Regions from separate parts of the Roseateles sp. GW823-FHT07B05 genome, predicted to be linked through region 2. Evidence: predicted binding sites of a transcription regulator. Region 2 holds the regulator's gene; the other holds the start of a gene.

Evidence for each region. The regulator sigma-54, encoded in region 2, starts transcription at its own class of promoters, with help from an activator protein. The targets are predictions, from matches to a motif close to TGGCANGNAANCTGCTTT.
Region 1: glnA (type I glutamate--ammonia ligase) is a predicted target of sigma-54. The motif match lies at 1,916-1,933, and genes of this name have one in related genera.

Annotation. Positions count from the first base shown of each region.
Region 1 covers NZ_JBXAGX010000001.1:570,160-574,723, forward strand. Annotated here, with positions in the region: gene AC1Q7O_RS02265 (sterol desaturase family protein) at 1-165, shown strand, start outside; gene AC1Q7O_RS02270 (EI24 domain-containing protein) at 214-1,047, shown strand; gene AC1Q7O_RS02275 (competence/damage-inducible protein A) at 1,053-1,844, shown strand; gene glnA (type I glutamate--ammonia ligase) at 2,007-3,422, shown strand; gene AC1Q7O_RS02285 (hypothetical protein) at 3,534-4,016, shown strand; gene glnL (nitrogen regulation protein NR(II)) at 4,040-4,564, shown strand, end outside.
Region 2 covers NZ_JBXAGX010000003.1:164,063-168,626, reverse strand. Annotated here, with positions in the region: gene AC1Q7O_RS08930 (thiol:disulfide interchange protein DsbA/DsbL) at 1-279, shown strand, start outside; gene AC1Q7O_RS08925 (thiol:disulfide interchange protein DsbA/DsbL) at 276-932, shown strand; gene lptA (lipopolysaccharide transport periplasmic protein LptA) at 978-1,580, shown strand; gene lptB (LPS export ABC transporter ATP-binding protein) at 1,580-2,335, shown strand; gene AC1Q7O_RS08910 (RNA polymerase factor sigma-54) at 2,490-3,983, shown strand; gene AC1Q7O_RS08905 (AraC family transcriptional regulator) at 4,047-4,564, opposite strand, start outside.

The DNA of each region.
Region 1 (4,564 bases), on a different contig from region 2:
ATCCTGCTGACGGCTTGGGACCAGCTGTTCCGCACGGCCAGCTTCGACAACCGTTTCGACCCCACCGGCGTGCGCGACCAGTTGCCCGAGGAGGGCGGCCGCGACTACGGCCGCGGCTTCTGGCGCCAGCAGTGGCTGGGGCTGGTGCGGCTGGTGTGGCACTGACCATGCCCTGAGTCACGCCAGGCCGTGCGCGGGGATACTCCGGCCCCGATGAACAGCTTGATCGACTCCTTCTGGCGCGCCGCCGCCTATTGCCTGCATCCGCGCGTCATCGGCCTGTCGCTGCTGCCGCTGGTCGTCTCCGGCGTGCTGGCGTTCGGCTTCATGTTCTTCTTCTGGGAAGGCGCCATCGCCAGCGTGCGGGCCACGCTGGAGAGCTGGCTGCTCGTCGAGAGCCTGCTGCGCTGGCTGGACTCGTTCGGCCTGCAGTCCTTCCGCAGCGTGCTGGCCAACATCGTCGTGCTGGCCGGGGTGCTGCCCGTCGTCATCCTGCTGAGCCTGCTGCTGGTGGCGCTGTGCATGACGCCGGCCATCGTGCGGCTCGTCGCCGAGCGGCGCTTCCCGTTGCTGGAGAAGAAGCGCGGCGGCACGCTGGCGCAGAGCGTCTTCGCGTCGCTGGGCGCCACGCTGCTGGCGCTGGTGCTCATCGTGCTGTCCATGCCGCTGTGGCTGGTGCCGCCGCTGGTCATGGTGCTGCCGCCGCTGATCTGGGGCTGGCTGACCTACCGCGTGTTCGGCTTCGACGTGCTGGCCGAGCACGCCTCGGCCGACGAGCGCCGCGCGCTGCTCAAGGTCCACCGCGTGCCCATGCTGGCCATGGGCGTCGTCTGCGGCTACCTGGGCGCCGTGCCGTCGCTGGTCTGGGCCGTCTCCGGCGTGGCCGGCATCATCTTTGCGCCCTTCACCGTGCTGCTGGCCATCTGGCTCTACACGCTGGTGTTTGCGTTCTCCACGGCCTGGTTCACGCACTACGCGCTGGCGGCGCTGCAGGCGCAGCGGGCCGGTGAGCCGGTCGTCATCTCCGAAGTTCTCCCGGGAGCCTGAAGCCCATGCAAGTTGGACTGATCATCATTGGCGACGAGATCCTGTCCGGCAAACGCCGCGACTCGCACCTCGCCAAATTCATCGAGCTGCTCGCCGAGCGCGGCATGCAGCTGTCCTGGGCGCAGTACCTGGGCGACGACCGCGAGCAGCTGACCGCCCGGCTGCGCGAGGCCTTCGCCAGCGGCGACCTCGTCGTCAGCTGCGGCGGCATCGGTGCCACGCCGGACGACCACACCCGCCAGTCCGCCGCCGCGGCGCTGGGCCGGCCGCTGGCGTTGCACGCCGAGGCGCGCGAGCTGATCTGGCAGCGCGTGCAGCAGATGGCCGCCGAGCAGGGCCAGACGGTCGACGCGGATCACCCCGATACGGTGCGCCGCTTCGAGATGGGCGTGTTTCCGGAGGGCGCGGGCATCGTTCCCAACCCCTTCAACAAGATTCCGGGTTTCTTCGTCGGCAACGTCCACTTCGTGCCAGGTTTCCCCGTCATGGCCCATCCGATGATGGCCTGGGTGCTGGACCGCTACCCGCAACTGCATCGCCAGGTCGGGGTCACGGAGCGCTCGCTGATCGTCCAGGGGGCCATGGAAGCCAGCCTCACGCCTCTGATGGAGCGGGTGGAGGCCGACTTCGCCGGCATCAAGGTGTTCAGCCTGCCGAGCGTCGACCACCCCCAGTGGGGCCGCTGCATCGAGCTGGGCGTGAAGGGCAGCGCTGAGCAGCTGGAAGCCGCCTATTCCGCACTGAAAGAGGGCGTGATTCAGTTTGGTGCATCCATCAGCACCGAGATGGTGCGATAGAACCCTGGCCATCACCGGCCCCACAACGATAATGACCCGAGCAGCCGAGCTGCAACCCATGTCGGTGCATCTGGCATGCAAACTGCTTTGCTTTCCCCCGTGGCTGGGGCGCGTGTGCGCTTCCAGCGGCAACCCACCCCCTCGATCCCGTAGGAGCAATTGATGGCCAAGACCGTCGCCGATGTGATGAACCTGGTGAAGGAGAACGAAGTCAAGTTCGTCGACTTCCGCTTCACCGATACCCGTGGCAAAGAACAGCACGTCACCGTGCCGGTCTCCCATTTCGACGAAGACAAGTTCACGTCGGGCCACGCGTTCGACGGCTCCTCGATCGCCGGCTGGAAGGGCATCGAAGCCTCGGACATGCTGCTGATCCCGGATCCCAACTCGGCCAACATCGACCCCTTCTTCGAAGAGCCGACGCTGATCCTGACCTGCGACGTCATCGACCCGACCGACGGCAAGGCCTATGAGCGCGACCCGCGTTCGCTGGCCAAGCGCGCCGAGGCGTATCTCAAGTCCTCCGGCCTGGGCGACACCGCTTTCTTCGGCCCGGAACCCGAGTTCTTCGTGTTCGACAGCGTCCGCTGGGGCAACGAGATGTCCGGCTCGTTCTTCAAGATCGAATCGGAAGAAGGCGCCTGGAACTCGTCCAAGGAATACGAGCACGGCAACTCCGGCTACCGTCCCACCGTCAAGGGCGGCTACTTCCCCGTGCCCCCGGTCGACAGCGGCCAGGACATGCGCTCGGAGATGTGCCTGATCCTCGAACAGATGGGCATCCCCGTCGAAGTTCACCACCACGAAGTGGCGAACGCCGGCCAGATGGAAATCGGCACGAAGTTCAGCTCGCTGGTCGAGCGCGCCGACTGGACGCAGCTGCAGAAGTACATCATCCAGAACGTCGCCCACGCCTACGGCAAGACCGCGACCTTCATGCCCAAGCCCCTGGTGGGCGACAACGGCTCCGGCATGCACGTTCACCAGTCCGTCTGGAAGGACGGCAAGAACCTGTTCGCCGGTGACGGCTACGCCGGCCTGAGCGACTTCGCGCTGTACTACATCGGCGGCATCATCAAGCACGCCCGCGCGCTGAACGCCATCACCAACCCGGGTACGAACTCGTACAAGCGTCTGGTGCCTGGCTTCGAAGCCCCGGTCAAGCTGGCCTACTCGGCCAAGAACCGCTCGGCCTCGATCCGCATCCCGTACGTGGCGAACCCCAAGGGCCGCCGCGTCGAGGCGCGCTTCCCGGACCCCTCCGCCAACCCGTACCTGTGCTTCGCCGCCCTGCTGATGGCCGGCCTGGACGGCGTGGAAAACAAGATCCATCCGGGCGAAGCCGCCACGAAGGACCTGTACCACCTGCCGCCGGAAGAAGACGCGAAGATCCCGACCGTCTGCCACAGCCTCGACCAGGCGCTGGAATACCTGGACAAGGACCGCGCGTTCCTGACCAAGGGTGGCGTGTTCACCGATGCCTACATCGACGCCTACATCGACCTGAAGATGCAGGAAGTGACCCGCTTCCGCATGGCCACGCACCCGGTCGAATTCGACATGTACTACGCGCTGTGATGGCCATGGGCAGCCTCACCGCTGCCTGGGTCATCCCCGCAAAAGGGGGCCGCTGCTGCGGCCCCTTTTTCATGTCCATTGCTGCCCATGCTCCTGGTCCACAATGCCGCCATGCTGAACCGACTGCTGGCCCCGCTGCTCGTCCTTGCCAGCCTGGGCGCGCAGGCCCAGGGCACGGTGTACCGCTGCCCCGGCCCGCCGGTGCTCTACACCGACGCGCTCTCCGCCAAGGAGGCGCACGACAAGGGCTGCCGCACGATCGAGGGCACGCCCATCACCGTCGTGCAGACGGCCAAGCCGCGCGCGCCGGCCGCCGCATCGTCCTCGGAGGCGCGCGGTGCTGAAGGCCGCGTGGATGCCGGCCAGCAGCGCGTGCGCGACGACGAGCGCCGCCGCGTGCTGCAGACCGAACTGCGTCAGGCCGAGGAGCGCCTGGGCAATGCGCAGAAGGAGTTCGCTGCCGGCCAGGAGCGCCGCGGCGACGAGCGCAACTACCAGAAGTACCTCGACCGCATGGCCGAGCTCAAGGACAACGTGGCCCGCTACGAGGCCGACGTGCAGGCGCTCAAGCGCGAAATCTCCAAGCTTCCCTGAGGCGCACGGCGCCTCGGCGCCCCATGACTGAAACCTCTTTGCTGCCGGCCGAATTCGCCGGCCTGGACCTGCTGGCGACCATGGTGGTCGTCGTCAGCGCCGACGGCGAATGCCTGTTCGCCAACGCGGCCTTCGAGAACACGATGCGGCTGTCGCGCCGCGCGGTGCACAAGGCCCAGCTGCCCGACTGGTTCGACGACGCCCACCGGCTGCTCGACACGCTCGCCGGCGTGGCCGCCAACCAGTACTCCAGCAGCCGCTTCGACGCCCAGCTGCGCCGCGGCGCCTGGGCGCATGAGGACGGCCTGCCGGTGCACGTCATCGTGTCGCAGATGGACGCCGCCGACGACGGCGCGCCGCGCGTGCTCGTCGAGCTCATCGACATCGCGCAGCTGGCCCGCCAGGACCGCGACGAGCGCAACCACGACCAGGTGCAGGCCACCAAGGAGCTCACGCGCAACCTCGCGCACGAGATCAAGAACCCGCTGGGCGGCATCCGCGGCGCGGCGCAGCTGCTGGCGCTGGAGCTGCAGGACGGCAGCCCCGAG
Region 2 (4,564 bases):
CCCAAGGTCCAGGCCAAGTTCCTCAGCAACCTCGGCGTGGACCCGGCCAAGTACCTGGACGCCTACAACTCCTTCGGCGTGCAGACCAAGTGCACGCAGGCCGACAAGCTGTCCGACGCCTACCGCATCGACGGCGTGCCCAGCCTGGGCATCGGCGGCCGCTTCCTGACCTCGCCGGCCCTGGCCGGCGCCGGCCAGCGCCTGCCCGAGCACGAGTCCGGCCAGCGCGCGCTGCAGTACACCGAGTTCCTGATCCAGCGCGTGCGCAACAAGACATGAAGCGACGTGACGCCACCTTCGCGCTGGCCGCCGCCGGCCTGGCCGCCACGGCACCCACCGCCTTCGCCCAGGGCGGGCCGGTGGAGGGCCGCCAGTACGTGCGCCTGCCCCAGGCCCTGCCCGGCACGCCGGGCAAGGTCGAGGTCATCGAGTTCTTCTTCTACAAGTGCCCGCACTGCTTCGCGTTCGACCCGCTGCTGGAAGCCTGGCTGCACCAGCAGCCGGCGGACGTGGTGTTCCGCCGCGTGCCGGTGGGCCAGCAGGCGATGCTGAAGCTGCATGCGCGCATGTACTACGCGCTGGAAGCCATGGGCGCGCTGACACCGCAGGTGCACGGCGGCATCTTCAACGCCTTCCACCGTGCGGGCCTGGACGCCAATGACGAGGCGGCCGTCGTCGCGCTGGTCGGCAAGCTGGGCGTGGACACCACCAAGTTCAAGGCCGCCTTCTCGTCCTTCGGCGTGAACGGCAAGCTGGCCCAGGGCCAGAAGCTGGCCGAGCTGGCGGGCGTCGACGGTGTGCCGGCGCTGGTCGTCGGCGGGCGCTTCCGCACCGCGCCCAGCCTCATGCAGGGCCAGAACGAGCTGGCGCAAGGCCAACAGGCGCTGGCTGCGGCAGATTTCCTGATCAGGTTGTCGCGAGGGAAAGGCTGAGGCCAGGCTCAGGCCCATAGAATGGCCTGCAACTTCCGTGCCGCCATGCTGCCCCGCCTATCCCTGCTGCTCCTCGCACTCGCTGCCTGCGCCGCCCATGCGGAGAAGGCCGACCGCACCAAGCCCATGGTCTTCACGTCGGACCAGCGCGGCTCCGTCGACGGCGTGAACCAGCGCACCGAGCTGCAAGGCAACGTCGTCATCACCCAGGGCAGCCTCATGCTGCGCGCAGAGAAGGTGGACGTGCGCGAGACCCGCGACGGCTACATCCAGGCTTACGCCAATGGCGCCACCGGCAAGCCGGTGACGTTCCGCCAGGGGCAGGACAAGCCCGGCGAGTCCATCGAGGGCGTGGCCGACCAGCTGGAATACGACACCCGCACCGAGACCATCCGCTTCATCGGCAGCGCCACGATGCGCCGCATGCGTGGCAGCACGATCACCAACGAGGTGTCGGGCGCCGTCATCCTCTATGACAGCCGCAGCGAGGTGTTCACGCTGGAGGCCGGCAACACGTCGCCCAACCCCAGCGGCCGCACCCGCATCGTCATCATGCCGCCCGCCCAGCCCGACGACCCGGCCTCCGCGCCGGCGCCTGGCCTGCCGCTGAAGCCGTCCACGACGCTGACACCGGGCAAGGCCTCGTGATGGCGCAGGCCTGCACGAGCCGGCTCGAAGCCGAGGGCCTGGCCAAGACCTACGGCGTCCGCAAGGTCGTCAAGAACGTGCATGTGCGCGTCGACTGCGGCGAGGTCGTCGGCCTGCTGGGCCCCAACGGCGCCGGCAAGACGACCAGCTTCTACATGATCGTGGGCCTGGTGCGCTCCGACGCCGGCGTCATCCGCATCGACGGCGCCGAGGTGCAGCGCCAGCCCATCCACGCCCGCGCGCGGCTGGGCCTCTCCTACCTGCCGCAGGAAGCCTCCATCTTCCGCAAGCTGACGGTCGAGCAGAACATCCGCGCGGTGCTGGAGCTGCAGCAGGACGAGCGCGGCAAGGCGCTGTCCAAGGGCCGCATCGACGAGCTGCTGAACGGCCTGCTGCACGACCTGTCCATCGACGGCCTGCGTGACAGCCCGGCGCCGGCACTGTCGGGCGGCGAGCGCCGCCGCGTCGAGATCGCCCGGGCGCTGGCCACGCAGCCGCGTTTCATCCTGCTGGACGAGCCGTTCGCCGGCGTGGACCCCATCGCCGTGCTGGAGATCCAGCGCATCATCGGCTTCCTGAAGGCCCGCGGCATCGGCGTGCTCATCACGGACCACAACGTCCGCGAGACGCTGGGCATCTGCGACCGCGCCTACATCATCAGCGAGGGTGCCGTGCTGGCCGAAGGCACGCCGGACGAGATCGTCGCCAACGCCGATGTGCGGAAGGTGTACCTCGGCGAGCATTTCCGGATGTAGGGATGGTGAGCCCCTCGCCCATCCTCGCGGCGCTGAACGCGCGCGATTCCGGTCGGTCCCCCGAGGGGACGGCGATGCTCACGGCATTGAGCCGCTCGCACATCGCCTGCGGGCCGGCTTGGGAGCGGCCCGGCGCCGGTCCGCGGGTCACACCATGAAACAGACCCTCCAGGTCCGCCTCAGTCAGCACTTGGCGCTGACGCCCCAGTTGCAGCAGTCCATCCGGCTGCTGCAGCTGTCGACGCTGGAGCTGCACCAGGAGGTCGAGCAGATGCTGGCCGCCAACCCGCTGCTGGAGGCCGAGGAAGAGTTCACCGTCAGCGCGCCGGAGCTGGCCACCAATGCGCCGGCCGAGGCCGGCACGGAGGCGTCGGCCGGGGAGTCCGAGGGCGGGGAGTCTGCCGAGCTCAGCGGCGAGGACTTCGGCGGCACCGAGCGCGAGGACTGGGAGAACGGCACCGAGCGCGACGACTTCGACGGCATCCGTGAGCTGCCCAGCAGCAGCCCGTCCAGCGGCGACGACGACGGCGAGCGCGAGAGCCAGGAGTCCGCCGAGACGACGCTGGCCGAGCACCTGGCACAGCAGCTGGCCGGCCTGAGCCTGTCGGCCGCCGACCGCGCGGCGCTGCACGTCGTCATCGAGTCGCTGAACGAGGACGGCTACCTCGAAGACCCGCTGGAGGACATCGCCACCGCGCTGGCCGGCGACGACCCCGAGGACCGCGACGAGCTGCTGGACCACCTGCGCATCGCGCTGCGCCTGCTGCAGAGCCTGGACCCGGCCGGCATCGGCGCGCGCGACCTGTCCGAATGCCTGGTGCTGCAGCTGCGCGCCCGGCCCAAGAGCCCGGCGCAGGCCATCGCCCTGCTGATCTGCAAGAGTCATCTGGAGCTGCTGGCCCGCCGCGACATGCGCCGGCTGATGGCCGAGACCGGCGCCGACGAGGCCTTGCTGCGCGAGGCGCAAGGCCTCATCACGCGGCTGGAGCCCAAGCCGGGCCGCCGCTTCGCGCAAAGCGCGGCTGCGGCCATCGTGCCCGACGTCATCGTGCGCAAGGTGGGCCGCGAGTTCCGCGTCATGCTGAACCCCGAGGTGGCACCCAAGCTGCGCATCAACGAGCTGTACGCGAACGCGCTGCGCGCCACGCGCGGCGGCATCAGCAACTCGCCGCTGGGCGGGCAGCTGCAGGAGGCGCGCTGGTTCATCAAGAACATCCAGCAGCGCTTCGACACCATCCTGCGCGTCAGCCAGGCCATCGTGGAGCGCCAGCGCGGCTTCTTCACGCACGGCGAGCTGGCCATGAAGCCGCTGGTGCTGCGCGAAATCGCCGACGAGCTGGGCCTGCACGAGTCCACCATCTCGCGCGTGACGACGGCCAAGTACATGGCCACGTCCTGGGGCACCTTCGAGCTGAAGTACTTCTTCGGCTCGGGGCTGAGCACCGAGGCCGGCGGCGAGGCGTCCAGCACCGCGGTGCGCGCGCTGATCAAGCAGTTCGTCGCGGCCGAGGACATCAAGAAGCCGCTGTCCGACAGCGCGCTCGCGGCGATGCTGGAGGAACAGGGCATCCAGTGCGCCCGCCGCACGGTGGCCAAGTACCGCGAAGGCATGAAGATCGCGCCGGCGAATCTGCGCAAGGCGTTGTGAACGAGGCGCTGGCCTTGCTCCAGTCGCTGCGCGAGATGTCGGTGCGGCGGCTCTCCTGACCGCTCAATCCTGCGGCAGCTCCGCCTTGCGCCACTCCCGCGGCGACTGCCCCGTGTGCGCGCGGAACGCGCGTGACAGCGCCGCCTCGCCGCCGTAGCCCACGTCCATCGCGATGTGCTTGAGCGAGCGGCCCTCGCGCAGCCCTTTCTGCGCCAGACCGATGCGCCAGCGCTGCAGGTAGACGCCCGGCGTACAGCCGACGACATCGCGGAAGCTGTTGGCGAACACGGTGCGCGACATGCCCGCCGCCGCCGCCAGCTCCTCCAGCGGCCAGTCGCGCTGCGGCGCCTCGTGCATGGCCACCAGCGCGCCGCGCAGCTTCGGGTGCGACAGCCCGGCCAGCATGCCGGACTCGACCCGGCCCTGCGCCATCAGCTCGCGCAGCACCCAGATCAGCAGCACCTCGAACAGCCGGTCCAGCATCAGCTGGCGGCCGCAATACGTCGCCTCGGCCTCGGCGAACAGCTGCGCCAGCACCGGCGCGCAGCCGGGCACCGACGCCAGCGGCAGGCACACCCAGG